Regions from separate parts of the Thauera sp. WH-1 genome, predicted to be linked through region 2. Evidence: riboswitches for the same ligand, from Rfam matches in the RefSeq annotation. Region 2 holds a riboswitch; each other region holds the start of a gene.
What was found. A riboswitch is a leader RNA that binds a small molecule or an ion and turns the genes downstream of it on or off. The one in region 2 is predicted to bind cobalamin.
Positions count from the first base shown of each region.

Region 1: it holds a riboswitch for cobalamin, as region 2 does, so the genes downstream of both, ACMV5O_RS03930 (TonB-dependent receptor) here and bluB (5,6-dimethylbenzimidazole synthase) in region 2, are expected to answer to the same signal.
Region 3: it holds a riboswitch for cobalamin, as region 2 does, so the genes downstream of both, ACMV5O_RS08905 (GNAT family N-acetyltransferase) here and bluB (5,6-dimethylbenzimidazole synthase) in region 2, are expected to answer to the same signal.

Region 1 is NZ_JBLQGP010000002.1:339,490-343,760, forward strand. Features, by position in the region: gene cobT (nicotinate-nucleotide--dimethylbenzimidazole phosphoribosyltransferase) at 1-856, opposite strand, end outside; gene ACMV5O_RS03920 (Uma2 family endonuclease) at 872-1,441, opposite strand; gene cobU (bifunctional adenosylcobinamide kinase/adenosylcobinamide-phosphate guanylyltransferase) at 1,503-2,051, opposite strand; cobalamin riboswitch at 2,144-2,380, shown strand; gene ACMV5O_RS03930 (TonB-dependent receptor) at 2,514-4,271, shown strand, end outside.
Region 2 is NZ_JBLQGP010000011.1:133,596-137,866, forward strand. Features, by position in the region: gene nirB (nitrite reductase large subunit NirB) at 1-1,363, opposite strand, end outside; gene ACMV5O_RS12485 (DUF924 family protein) at 1,752-2,351, shown strand; cobalamin riboswitch at 2,463-2,657, shown strand; gene bluB (5,6-dimethylbenzimidazole synthase) at 2,706-3,506, shown strand; gene pqqA (pyrroloquinoline quinone precursor peptide PqqA) at 3,686-3,760, shown strand; gene pqqD (pyrroloquinoline quinone biosynthesis peptide chaperone PqqD) at 3,823-4,125, shown strand; gene pqqE (pyrroloquinoline quinone biosynthesis protein PqqE) at 4,094-4,271, shown strand, end outside.
Region 3 is NZ_JBLQGP010000007.1:24,625-28,895, reverse strand. Features, by position in the region: gene ACMV5O_RS08910 (ribonucleoside-diphosphate reductase subunit alpha) at 1-1,272, opposite strand, end outside; gene ACMV5O_RS08905 (GNAT family N-acetyltransferase) at 1,330-1,902, opposite strand; cobalamin riboswitch at 2,059-2,267, opposite strand; gene ACMV5O_RS08900 (sigma-54-dependent Fis family transcriptional regulator) at 2,396-3,766, shown strand; gene ACMV5O_RS08895 (cytochrome c) at 3,873-4,271, opposite strand, start outside.

The sequences.
Region 1 (4,271 bases), on a different contig from region 2:
ACACGCAGTAGGGGAGGATCCGCGGGTCGATGGCGTGGGCGACGAGCAGGGCCGCGGTGACGATGAAGCCGTCGACCAGCACCAGCATGCGCTTTTCTGCCGCGCCGAGCATGGCGCCGGCCATCATCGCGATCTCGAAGCCGCCGTATTCGGCCAGCACGGCCAGCGGGTCGCTGGGCCGGCCGCCGCGCGCCAGGGCCTGGGCGAGCAGACTGCGCTTGTGGAACAGGCCGGCGTCGTCCAGGCCGGTACCGCGGCCGGTGACGGTGTACAGCTCGGCATCGTGCTCGGCGCCGACCAGGCAATGCGTGATCAGCGAGGCCGAGGCGGTGTTGCCGATGCCCATCTCGCCGAAGCCGACGCAGTTGCAACCGTTGCCGGCGAGCGCTTGGGCGATGCCGCGGCCGCGCTCCAGCGCCAGGTCGCGCTGCGCCGGACTCATCGCCGGGCAATCGAGGTAGTTCTGCGTACCGGGGCCGATCTTGGCGTCGATCAGGCCCGGGCGTGCGCCAAAGTCGTGATTGACGCCCGCATCCACCACGCTCAGCCCCAGCCCCATCTGGCGGCTGAAGACGTTGATGGCCGCGCCGCCGGCGAGAAAGTTCTCCACCATCTGCCAGGTGACGTCCTGCAGGTAGGCCGATACGCCGGCACGCGCGGCGCCGTGGTCGCCGGCGAAGACCACGATGTGCGGCTGGCGGATCTCGGGTTCCAGGCGCTGCTGCACCAGGCCGATCTGGCGCGCCAGCGCCTCCAGCCGGCCGAGCGCGCCGAGCGGCTTGGTCTTGCGGTCGATCTTGTGTTGCAGTGCAGCGGCGAGCAGGCTGTCGGGCGCGGTGATGGCAAAGGGTGTCATGCGGGTGGTGGGGTCTCAGGGTGCGGCGGTCTGGGTTTGTTGCGCGGCATCCGGCAGGTCGCGATACAACTCGGCCAGCGCGAGTTCGAAGCCGAAAGCAGGCAGGGTGAGGCTGGCGCTGTCCCCGCTCGCTTCGCTGAGGATCCAGTACCCGTCCTCGCCGCGGGTGTAGCACTCGACATGAGGGCGGTCCTGCGACAGCAAGAGCACGGTCTTCAGGCCGGGAAAGCGGCGGTAGGCGGCAAACTTGTCGCCGCGGTCGTAGGCCTCGGTCGAGGGTGACAGCACCTCGGCGATCAGCGCAGGGTCTTCCTTGACCTGGCGGCGGGCACTGTCGGCCTCCGAGCAGGTGACGAAGACGTCGGGGTAGAACAGGTCGTCCGACTCGGCCAGACGCAGGCGGACGTCGGACATGAAGACCTTGCAGCGCGAACCCGCGAAGGCCGTACGGAGTGCAAACGTCGTGTTGAGGCTGATGGCGTTGTGCACATCAGACCCGCCAGCCATCATGGAGGCCTCGCCGTTGAAGAACTCCCAGCGCTCGGGCTGTTCGGCCTCCCAGGCGAGGAAGTCATTCAGCGTCATCTTGTGCCTTTCTGCAGGCAGGCCCATCGCAGTCCCCTGAAACGTCTTGTCGTTCCGCAGTTTAGCCCTGCTTCAGCACCAGCGGCAGGCCGGCGGCGACGAACACCACGCGCGAGCACAGCGCCGCCACCACTTGGTTGAGGCGGCCGGCCTCGTCGCGGAACAGGCGTCCGAGTGGCGTCTCCGGCACCAGTCCGAGGCCGACCTCGTTGGCGACCAGGATGATGTGGCCCCGAAGCGTGGGCAGGGTGGCGAGCAGCGCGTCGCGCTCGCGGCGGAACAGCGGCAGTTCCTCCGCTCCGGCTCCTGGCGGCAGATGGTCGGCGTCGACCAGCAGGTTGCTCACCCACAGGCTCAGGCAGTCGACCACCACGCAGCGCCCCGGGGCGGCCTCGCGGCGCAGCGTGTCGGCGAGCGCGACCGGCGCCTCGACGGTGCGCCAGGCCGCCGGGCGGTCGGCCTGGTGGCGGCGGATGCGGGCCGCCATCTCTTCGTCGAGCGCCTCGGCGGTGGCGATCACCGTCACCGCCAGGCCGGATTCTTCAGCCCGGCGCTCGGCCTCGCGGCTCTTGCCGGAGCGGGCGCCGCCGAGGATCAGTTCGCATGTCATTGTTCTGGCAGGTCCTTGCATCCGAGGAATCTGTATTTTATTGCAGTGCACGATACGCGGCCGTACGGTATCATCCGCCCCCACTGCCCTGGAAGGGGCAGCGCGTTATCGGTGCCCGCGGGCGTTTCTCGCCCAGGGTTAAACGGGAAACAGGTGCGCGGCCCCTCGCAAACGAGGCCGCAATGCCTGTGCTGCCCCCGCAACGGTAAGTGCGCGCAAGGTGTGTCATGCAGCCACTGGGAATGCTCTCCCGGGAAGGCGATCCACCCGTCCGGCCCCGCCGGCACAGCGCACGAGCCCGGAGACCGGCCGGAACGCGAATTGGCGGATGTGCCGCGGGGTGGCGGCGACGGGCGTGGTGGCTTCTTCCTACTCTCTTCGGTTCTACCTGGCTCGCGGTGCGTCCATGTGAAGTTGCCATGGTGTGCGGGGACGCACGGCATGGCGAAGGGAGTACGAACAATGAAGATCCGTCTTGTCGCTGCGGCGCTTTCCGTGCCCGCAGCGCTCTCGTTTTCCGCCCCGACGGCGTTCGCACAGGAGCGCACTGCCGCGCCCGTGGTCGTTTCCGCTACCCGCATCGACATGCAGGACCAAGATGCGCCCTATGCGTCCGAAGTGCATACCCGCGAGGCCATCGAGCGCTCGGGTGCGAACTCGCTCTACGACTATCTGGCGCTGCAAACCTCGCTCCAGGTAACGCCGAGTTATGGCAACCGTTATACGCCGCAAATCAGCATGCGTGGCTACGGCAGCGCGAACGGGCATCAGAACGTTGTCGTTTCGGTCGATGGCCGCAGGCTCAACAACATCGACATGGTGCCGCAACTAATTGGATCGATTGCTCTTGCAGACATCGATCGCATCGAGATCACGAAGGGTAGCGGCGCCGTGCTGTACGGCGATGGAGCTACGGCCGGGACCATTCAGATCTACACCAAGCCACGCGAAGGTGTGCGCCTGGACGCCTATGCAGGGAATTACGGTACGCGTGGTGGCGTGGCTACGGCGGGTATCGTGCGCGATCGGTTCGACTTTTCCGCGACCTTGGACCACGGCAAATTCGGTGGTTTCAGCGACAAGGATCCGTCCGGGCATCGTGACCAGTCGGAGGCCAATACCTGGCGAGTGGCTACAGGTGTGAAGCCGACTGACGGGCTGCGCCTCGACTTCGAGGCGGGCGCATCCAGAATTGACACGCGGTATCCGAGTTCGCTGTCGTTGGCTCAGTTTCGCGCTGATCCGGCAGTGAACAACGGTGGCAACTACACCCGCCAGAGGTTCGATGCTGAGCACTGGAGTCTCGGTGCAGACTATGTGCTGAGTCCCGAGTGGCGGGTCACCGCTCGCCATCAGGACGAGGAGAAGAGTTCCGCGTACGTGCCGTCTCCGGAATCCGAGTACAGGTACCTCGCTGACGAGCTTGCGCTGCAGTTTCAGCGGGGTGGCCTAGCAGTGAACACGGGTGTGCAGCGCTTCGATGGCGAGCGTGTCGATCCGGACGGGGTGACCACGAAGGAGAACTTGGGCTGGTTTCTGCATGGGCAATATGTTCTCGACCGACTCACCCTGTCGGCCGGTGTCCGTCGGGAACACGTTGAGTACGGCTACAAGCCTGTCTTGGGTGCGGCACTAGGGGAGGAGGAGCGTCTGACCTCATGGGAGGCCGGTGCGAACTATCGCGTCGACCCTGCTCTATCGGTATTTGCTAGCTATAGCGACGCCTTCCTGGCGCCGGATATCGACCGCTTTTTCAAGAGCATATACGGCCCGCCTCCCCTGTATCAGTTTGTCGGCAAGAGCTTTAACGGTTTCATCGAGCCTGCGAAGACCCGTACGCTGACCCTCGGGCTTAACCACTTCACTGAGCGCAACCGGTTGAAGGCCGCGCTCTTCTACGCCCGTCTGAAGAATGAGATCTATCTTGAGCCTACGTCCTACAACAACACCAATATCGACAAGTCGCACAAATATGGTTTCGAGGTGCAGAACAGCTTCCAGGTGACGCCGACCGCGGCCGTACTGCTGAACTACGCTTGGACGCTGGCGAGAATCGACCGTGAAGCCGATGGAGGTGGCGCCTACGATGGTAAGGATCTGCCGGGGGTGTCGCGGCACAGCCTGGTTGCGGGTCTCAACTTCCGCGTGGCCGAAAACGGCAGTCTGAACGTCTCGCATGTATGGCGGAGCAAAGCGTACGCCGATGGTGACTTCGACAAC
Region 2 (4,271 bases):
AGCTGGCACCGGCCTTGGTGCAGGCCTTGAGCGCGCCGATGGTGGTGGCGCCGTCGCCCACCGCGGCGCAGATCTGGCCCTTGCTGACGTTGTTGCACGAGCAGATCTGGGCGGACTCGGGCAGGGCGTCGGCACCGAGGCCGGGCCTGGCCTTGCCGTCGCCGGCGGGCAGGATCAGGAACTCGGGGTCGGCCGGCAGCGCGAGGCCGTTGAGCGCCATCTGCAGCAGCGTGCCGTACTCGTCGGCATTGCCGACCAGCACCGCGCCGAGCAGGCGCTTGCCGTCCGCGCTGACGACGATCTTCTTGTAGATCTGCTTGCACTCGTCGGCGTAGCGGAAGCTGCGGCAGCCCGGCGTCCTGCCGTGGGCGTCGCCGATGCTGGCCACATCGACGCCCATCAGCTTGAGCTTGGTGCTCATGTCGGCGCCGCCAAACGCGGCCTGGGCATCACCGGCCAGCTGGCGGGCGGCGATGCGCGCCATGTCGTAGCCGGGCGCCACCAGGCCGAAGGTCTGGTCGCGCCAGGCCGCGCACTCGCCGATCGCGAGGATGGCCGGATCGCTGGTGCGGCAGTGGTCGTCGACCGCGATGCCGCCGCGGGCGCCGACCGCCAGCGCGTTCTGGCGCGCCAGCTCGTCGCGCGGACGGATGCCGGCGGAGAACACGATCATGTCGGTTTCCAGGTGGGTGCCGTCGGCAAACACCATGCGGTGGCGGGCGCTGCGGCCGTCGGTGATCTCGACCGTGTTGCGCTCGGTGTGCACCTGCACACCCAGAGCCTCGATCTTGCTGCGCAGGATGCGGCCGCCTTCGTCGTCCACCTGCACCGCCATCAGGCGCGGGGCGAACTCGACGACATGGGTCTCGAGGCCGAGGTCGCGCAGCGCCTTGGCGCACTCCAGGCCGAGCAGCCCGCCGCCGACGACGACGCCCTTGCGCGAGGTCGCGCCGGCCGCCTTCATCGCCTCGAGGTCCTCGATGGTGCGATAGACGAAGCAGTGTTCGCGCTCGCTGCCCTTGACCGGCGGCACGAAGGGGTAGGAGCCGGTGGCCAGCACCAGCTTGTCGTAGGGCAGGGTGACGCCGTCCTGCGTCGTCACCGTGCGCGCACGGCGGTCAATGGCCGCCGCGCGGCTGCCGAGGCGCAGCGTGAAGCCTGCTTCGTCGAAGAAGCCGGGCGCGACCAGCGAGAGGTCTTCCGCCGTCTTGCCGGCGAAGAATTCGGACAGGTGCACACGGTCGTAGGCCATCCGTGGCTCCTCGCACAGGACGGTGACCTCCGCAGCGGGGATCTGCAGCTGGCGGAGCTCCTCGAGGAACTTGTGGCCGACCATGCCATGGCCAACGAGAACGATCTTCATGCTGGTATCACTCATTCGGCCCTGCGTACGGCCTGGTGACACCTGGGCACGGGCTTGCCCGGCTCAAGCATGACGGCCCCCGCAGGACGCGGTTCGACATCGGTTGGAATTGGCCGGCGGATCGCGCATCGCGAGCCACCGGCCCCCACCGGCGTTGGCGGAGGCTGCCCTGCGTCGCGTCGTCGCTGGCGCAGGTATGGGTCAGTAAAGCAGGGACCGTGCCAGGGTGCAGATGCCCTGGATCAGGCCGTTCTCGCCCTGGCGGCGCGCACTCGGGGGCAAATGATGCACCGCAACGGTGCCGCTGCTCACCAGGGTGGTGCGAATGCAGGCCGCCGCGCACGTGGGCTATGCTTCCAGTCCTCGCCTTCGGCCCTGGGAGGCCCGCATGGAAACCCCGGATACGATCCACGCCTTCTGGTTCGGTACCGCCGCCGATGACGATGCGGTGATTGCGCAACAGTCGGCGCTGTGGTGGCGCAAGCAGGCCGACGTCGATGCGCAGATCAGGCAGCGCTTCGCGCCCTGGGTCGCGCGCGCGGCGGGTGGCGAACTCGACGCCTGGCTCAGGGATGCGCGCGGGCGGCTGGCGTTGATCCTGCTGACCGACCAGTTTCCGCGCAACATCTGGCGCGGCGAGGCGGCGGCCTTCGCCTTCGACGTGCTGGCCCTGCGCTGGGCGAAGGAGAGCTTGCGTCTCGGGCTGGACACGGCGCTGCGCGCGGTCGAGCGGGTCTTCATCTACCTGCCGCTGGAACATTCCGAGGACCTGGGCGACCAGCGTGAAGCCGTGCGCCTGTTCGACCAGCTCGCCGCCAGCGTGCCGGCGCACGCCAAGGCCAGCTTCGACGGCTATGTCGACTACGCCCGCCGCCACCTGGCCGTCATCGAGCGCTTCGGACGCTTTCCGCACCGCAATGCCGCGCTGGGGCGCGAGACGAGCCCGGACGAAGCCGCCTTCCTGCAGCAGCCCGGCTCGTCCTTCTGAGCCCGCACCGGCAGGCGTCGGCCACGCGCGGCAAGGGGCGGTGTGGGGTGGAGCGTGGGGTGGGCACTGCGCCACGAATCCGACCCGCCGGGCGGCGCTCCCGCTAGAATCCGCCCTGTATTGCTTCGGGGTGCCCGCGATCAGCGCGGGAGAATCGGGAAGGCGGTGCCAATCCGCCGCGCGCCCAGCGCCGTGAAGGGGATTGTCCGGGCAAGGTTCGCCCAGCCACTGGTCCGCAAGGACCGGGAAGGCGCCCGGACGAGAGGATCCGTAGCCGGAAGACCGGCCTCGAAGTGTTCTGCACAGCCGCCTGGTCGGCGGCTGTCTCCTGCTCGACGACAAGGGGAATACTTCATGAGCAGCCCGACGCAGGCGCATTTCGCGCCGCTGTGCGACAACGCGCGTGAGCGTTTCGAGAACGACGCGCCTACCCGTTTCCAGACCGACCCGCAGTTCAGTGCCGCCGAGCGCGACGCGGTGCACCGCGCCATCCACACCCGCCGCGACGTGCGCGGCGAATTCCGCCCCGACCCGATTCCCGACGCGGTGCTTGCGCGCGTGCTCACCGCCGCCCATCACGCGCCCTCGGTCGGCTTCATGCAGCCGTGGGACTTCATCCTCGTGCGTTCGCGCGAGGTGCGCGCGCGGATCCACGCCGATTTCCTCGCCGCCCATGCCGAAGCCGAGCAGATGTTCGACGCGGGCAAGCGCGCCACCTACCGCAATCTCAAGCTCGAGGGCATCCTCGAGTCGCCGCTCAACCTGTGCATCACCTGCGACCGCCGCCGCCACGGCCCGGTGGTGATCGGCCGCACCCATATCGGCGCGATGGACATCTATAGCGCGGTGTGCGCGGTGCAGAACCTGTGGCTCGCCGCGCGCGCCGAGAACCTCGGCGTGGGCTGGGTCAGCATCCTGCATGAGCAGGCGCTGCGCGAGGCGCTTGGCATCCCGCCCGAGATCATCCCGATCGCCTACCTGTGCATCGGCTACGTGAAGGACTTTCACGCCCGCCCGGAGCTGGAGAGCGCCGGCTGGTTGAAGCGCATGCCGCTGACCGAGCTGCTGCACTTCGATGGCTGGCGCGGGCCGGCCGACGCTGCCGGCGAGCAACTGGCCGAGGCGATCCGCCAGGTGCAGCCTATCGCGCGTTGACCCAGGTCAACGCCGGTGCAGCTTGCTGAAGAATCATGATTTCCGCGAGCGCGGGCTCGCGATCCTGCCGATGGCCCAACCCCGATTCTGCGGATCCCGCTGCGCGGCTCGCAGGCGATGATGGCCACGAACCGGCCGCCGCGCCGGTTCGCCCACCATCATTCCAGAGGAGACCCATCATGCAGTGGACCGACCCCGCGTATTGCGACATCCGTCTCGGCTTCGAAGTCACCGCCTACGTCTACGTGCGCTGACGCCTGCGAGCCCGGCCGCCCGCGGGCGGACCGGGGCCTGCCAACCCGCAGCCGAGGCCCGCATGACCGCCACCGCGACCCCGAACCCGCCCGACGCGGACGAGCGCTACGCGCTCAACCCGATGTACCTGTTCCGCTGGGAGCCGACGCAGGACTCGCACGTCCTGCTCTACCCCGAGGGCATCGTCAAGCTCAACCAGACCGCTGGCGACATCATCGAGCGCTGCGACGGCAATCGCACCGTCGCCGAGCTGATTGCCGACCTGCAGCAGCGCTACCCGGGCGACGACGCGCGCGTCGCCGAGGGCGTATACAAATTCCTGGAGGTGTTCCGTGCCAAAGGATGGATCCGTCGTCAGGCTTGACGGGCAGGGCAAGCCGCTGTGGCTGGTGCTCGAGCTCACCTATCGCTGCCCGCTCAAGTGCCCGTGGTGCAGCAATCCGGTCGACTATGCCCGCGATGGCAAGGCCGAGTTGTCCACCGACGAGTGGAAGCGCGTGCTGCGCGAGG
Region 3 (4,271 bases), on a different contig from region 2:
CACCGCCACCGCGGTGTCGTTGACCACCTTGAGGAAGGGGATCACGCCCTGGCTCTGGCCGTTGGTGCCCTTGATGCGGCTGCCGAGCGCACGCACCGGCGTCCAGTCGTTGCCCAGACCGCCGGCGAACTTCTGCAGCAGGGCGTTTTCCTTGATCGACTGGTAGATGTCCTCGAGGCTGTCGGCCACCGTCGTCAGGTAGCAGGATGACAGCTGCGCATGGCGGGTGCCGCTGTTGAACAGCGTCGGCGTGCTGCTCATGAAGTCGAAGCACGACAGCAGCTCGTAGAACGCGATGGCCTGCGCCTCGCGGTCGATCTCGTTGATCGCGAGGCCCATCGCCACCCGCATGAAGAAGGTCTGCGGCAGCTCGATGCGGCGGCCGTCGATATGCAGGAAGTAGCGGTCGTAAAGGGTCTGCAGGCCGAGGTAGTCGAACTGCAGGTCGCGCTCGGGCCGGATCGCCGCAGCCAGGCGGGCGAGGTCGAAGTCGGCCAGGCGCGGATCGAGCAGCTCCGCCTCGATGCCCTGGCGGATGAAGGCGGGCAGGCAGGCGGCATAGCCGTGCTCGGGGTCGGCCATGTCGGCCTGCGCGGTTTCGCGCCCGATGACCTCGACGCGGATCGCCGACAGCAGCAGGCGGGCGGCGACGCGGCCGTAGTCCGGCTCGCGCTCGATCAGCGTGCGCGCGGCCAGCACCAGGGCCTGGCGCACGGCGGCGACCGGCACGCCGTCGTAGAGGTTGTGCAGGGCGTGTTCGAGCACGGTGTCGGCGGACACCCCGTCCAGTCCCGCGCAGGCCTCGCGGCACACGGTGAGCAGGGCGGCGCGGTCGAGCGGGCGGCGCGCTTCGCCATCGACGACGTGCAGCACGGGGCCGGCGCCGCCCGCCTGCGCGTCGGCGTCCTTCTGCGCCGCGCGTTCGGCAGCGCGGCGTTCGCGGTAGAGCACGTAGGCGCGCGCGACGTCGTGCTCGCCCGAGCGCATCAGCGCCAGCTCGACCTGGTCCTGGATGTCCTCGATGTGCAGCATGCCGCCGTCGGGCAGGCGACGGGTGAGGGCGCCGACCACGGTATCGGTGAGTCGGGCCACGATGTCGCGCACGCGCGAGGACGCTGCGCCCTGGCGGCCCTCGACGGCGAGAAAGGCCTTGGTCATGGCGACGGCGATCTTGTTCGGATCGAAGGCAACGACGGCGCCATTGCGGCGGATGATCTGGAAGGCGGCGAGTTGCATGGCGCTATCACGTGCTTCGGCGGGAAGTCGGTCCACGGGTGGTCCTCGTCTGGGTGAGTGCGGATGAAACGGGTTACTGAGGGAAGGCGAGCTTCAGGCGGCCGCGAGGCTGATTGCGCTGGGGGCCGGGCAAGAGTGGGCGTCGTCGCCGGCGTGGGACTCGGCCCGCAGATCCAGCGTCAGGGGGGCGGTGTGGCTGCCGCCAGGCCGACGGAAGCCGCCGGCGGCAGCCATGTGGAGTACCGCCGGGCTGACGCTGTGACACACGATCCGGCCTGCGCCGTGCAGGCGGGCCAGTGCAATGACGTGGTTGAACATTGCTCGGCCCAGTCCGCGCTGGCGATGAGTTGCGGTGACGCTGAGCCCGAAGTCGACCTCCCCATCGCGCACCGCGACATGGGCGAGGGCGACGATGTCGCCTTGTGCGGTGCCCAGACCATGCACATGGTCGCGTGCGAAATCGAGCGTGGCGACGTAGGCGGCGATGCCTTCGTCGCGGATGCCGTGGCTGAAGCGCAGCAGGCGGTCATCGGCATCCAGCGCAAGAAGGTGTTCGAGGATGCGGGGGGCGTCGGCGGGGCCGAAGCGGAACATCGGCCTCAGAACGGCGCCCGTGGAATCGGTCGGCGGTGTCAGCGTTGCAGCGGGGCGGTCGACGGTGGACATGGCGGAGATCCGGTGCGGGCAGGGCGGATCTCCGACGCACGGGCGTGATGCGTCACGCGCATGGCAATGCCATGCGGTGCTGCCGTGCCATCAGGAAAACGAGCAAGTGAAATGGTGTGAGCCATGCCTCTTGTCAGGGACACCCCGCCCCAAACTGTTGAAGGTGATGTGCATGGCAGGTCTCCTGGCTCACGGGTCATCGCCTTGCGCCAGCCTTCCCGGAAAGATTCCAGTGGCAGAGAGGGCGCAGGACTCGCCGATTACAGTTGCGGGGGCAGCTCCGGGTTGGGCGCGCAGGGCGCCGCACCGGATTCCCTTTTCATGCCTGCCGATGACGGCAGACAACCATGAACGGGGCGCAGGGTAGCGCTGGCGCGCAGGGAATGTCAAACAGCTCGGCCACCGCGGCGGTGGATGTCGGCACCCCGCCATTGACCCGCACTCTGCCAGCGCGGCAGACTCCTGCCATCCGCACCGCCGCAAGTGACACATCATGCCGATCGATCCGCGTTCCAGTCCGCGTCCCCTCCCCGAGCTGGTGTCCTTTCTCGAGACCCTCGCCGAGCCACACATCCTGTGTGACCGCGACTACCGCATCATCGCGGCCAACGCGGCCTACCGGCGCGCCTTCTCGGAAGGGCGCAGCGTCGTCGGCAGGTCCTGCTACGACGTCAGCCACCACTACAGCGTGCCCTGTGATCACGCCGGCGAGTCCTGCCCGCTGGCGCGCAGCCTGAAGTCGGGCCAGCGCGAGCGCGTGCTGCATCTGCATCACACGCCGCGCGGGGAGGAGTACGTCAACATCGAGCTGTCGCCGGTGCGGGATTCGAGCGGTGAGATCGCCTGGTTCATCGAGAAGATGGAGCCCATGCATGTCGCGCGCGGGGTGTCCGACCACCGCGGCCTCATCGGCCGCTCGCCCGCCTTCCAGCGCATGCTCGAGTTGATCGCGCGCGTGGCCCCGTCGGATGCCAGCGTGTTGCTACAGGGCGAATCGGGGACGGGCAAGGAGCTGCTGGCGAGCGCGGTACACGAGGCCAGCCGGCGCGCCGAAGGCCCCTTCGTGGTGGTCGATTGCTCGGGCCTGCCCGAGACCCTGTTCGAGAGCGAGGTGTTCGGCCATGAGCGCGGGGCCTTCACCGGCGCCACGGCGCGCAAGCCAGGACTGGTCGAGGCCGCCAGCGGCGGCACGCTGTTCCTCGACGAGGTGGGCGACATTCCGCTCAGCATGCAGGTGAAGCTGTTGCGGCTGCTCGAGACCGGCACCTATCGTCGCGTCGGTTCCACCGAGTTGCGCCGGGCCGACATACGCCTCGTGTCGGCCACGCATCGGCCACTCAAGCGGATGATCGCCGAGGGCAGCTTCCGGCAGGATTTGTACTTTCGCATCAACACCTTTCCGATCGCGGTGCCGGCCCTGCGCGAGCGCGAGGGCGACCTGGCGCTGCTGGTCGACTCCCTGCTCGAGCGCGTCGCGCCGAAACGTCGGCTGCGCCTGTCAGCCGCGGCCTTGCGGGTGCTGCAGGCCTATCCCTTCCCGGGCAACGTGCGCGAACTGCGCAATGTGCTCGAACGCGCCAGCCTGATGTGTGACGGCGAAACGATCGGTGTCGAGCACTTGCCCGAGGAGGTGCTGGTTCCCGAGGACCCGCATGCGCCCGCACAGGGAGACACGAGCGCAGCACCCGCCAGCAGCGCGACGCGGGCAGACCTGGACCTGGCGGAGGTGCAGCGACAGGCGCTGCTGCGCGCGGTGCGAAATCATCGCGGCAGCCGAAGCGAGCTTGCCCGGCGGCTGGGTCTCAGCGAACGGACCTTGTACCGGCGCCTGAAGGAACTGGACCTTACGGGGGGTGAGCCCTGAAGTGGGCGACTTCCGTGCAAGGACCCCGCCTGCCATGGGCGGGACTGCCATAGAGGGTGGGGCAAGCACACGCACGCGCGCCTGGCGCAGGTGCCGGCTCGAGGACTCAGCGACGGAAGTCTCGGTGGCAGGCCTTGCAGCTGTCCTGAACCGCTTCGTACGCGCGGCGCACCTCGGCCGCGTTGCGCCCTTCGGCCGCCTCGAACAGGCCGTCGGTGGTGGCGATGAAGTGCTCCCGCCGCTGTTCGAACTCTGCCGTCTTCTGCCACACCGCCGGCCTGGCCTTGGTCGGCGGGTAGTTGGTGTCGGCGCCGAAGTGCGCCCAGGGCTTGTCGCGCAAGGCCTTCAGCTCCAGCGCCATGCGCGCGAAGGTGTCGGCATCGTAGCGATCGGTGCGCAGCATCGTGCCCATCGGTTCGAAGGTGCGCAGCATGGCCTTGAAGGCCTCCTGGCGCTGCGTCACCGGCTTGTCGGGGTGGGTGTCCTCGACCTGCTGGGAGCAGGC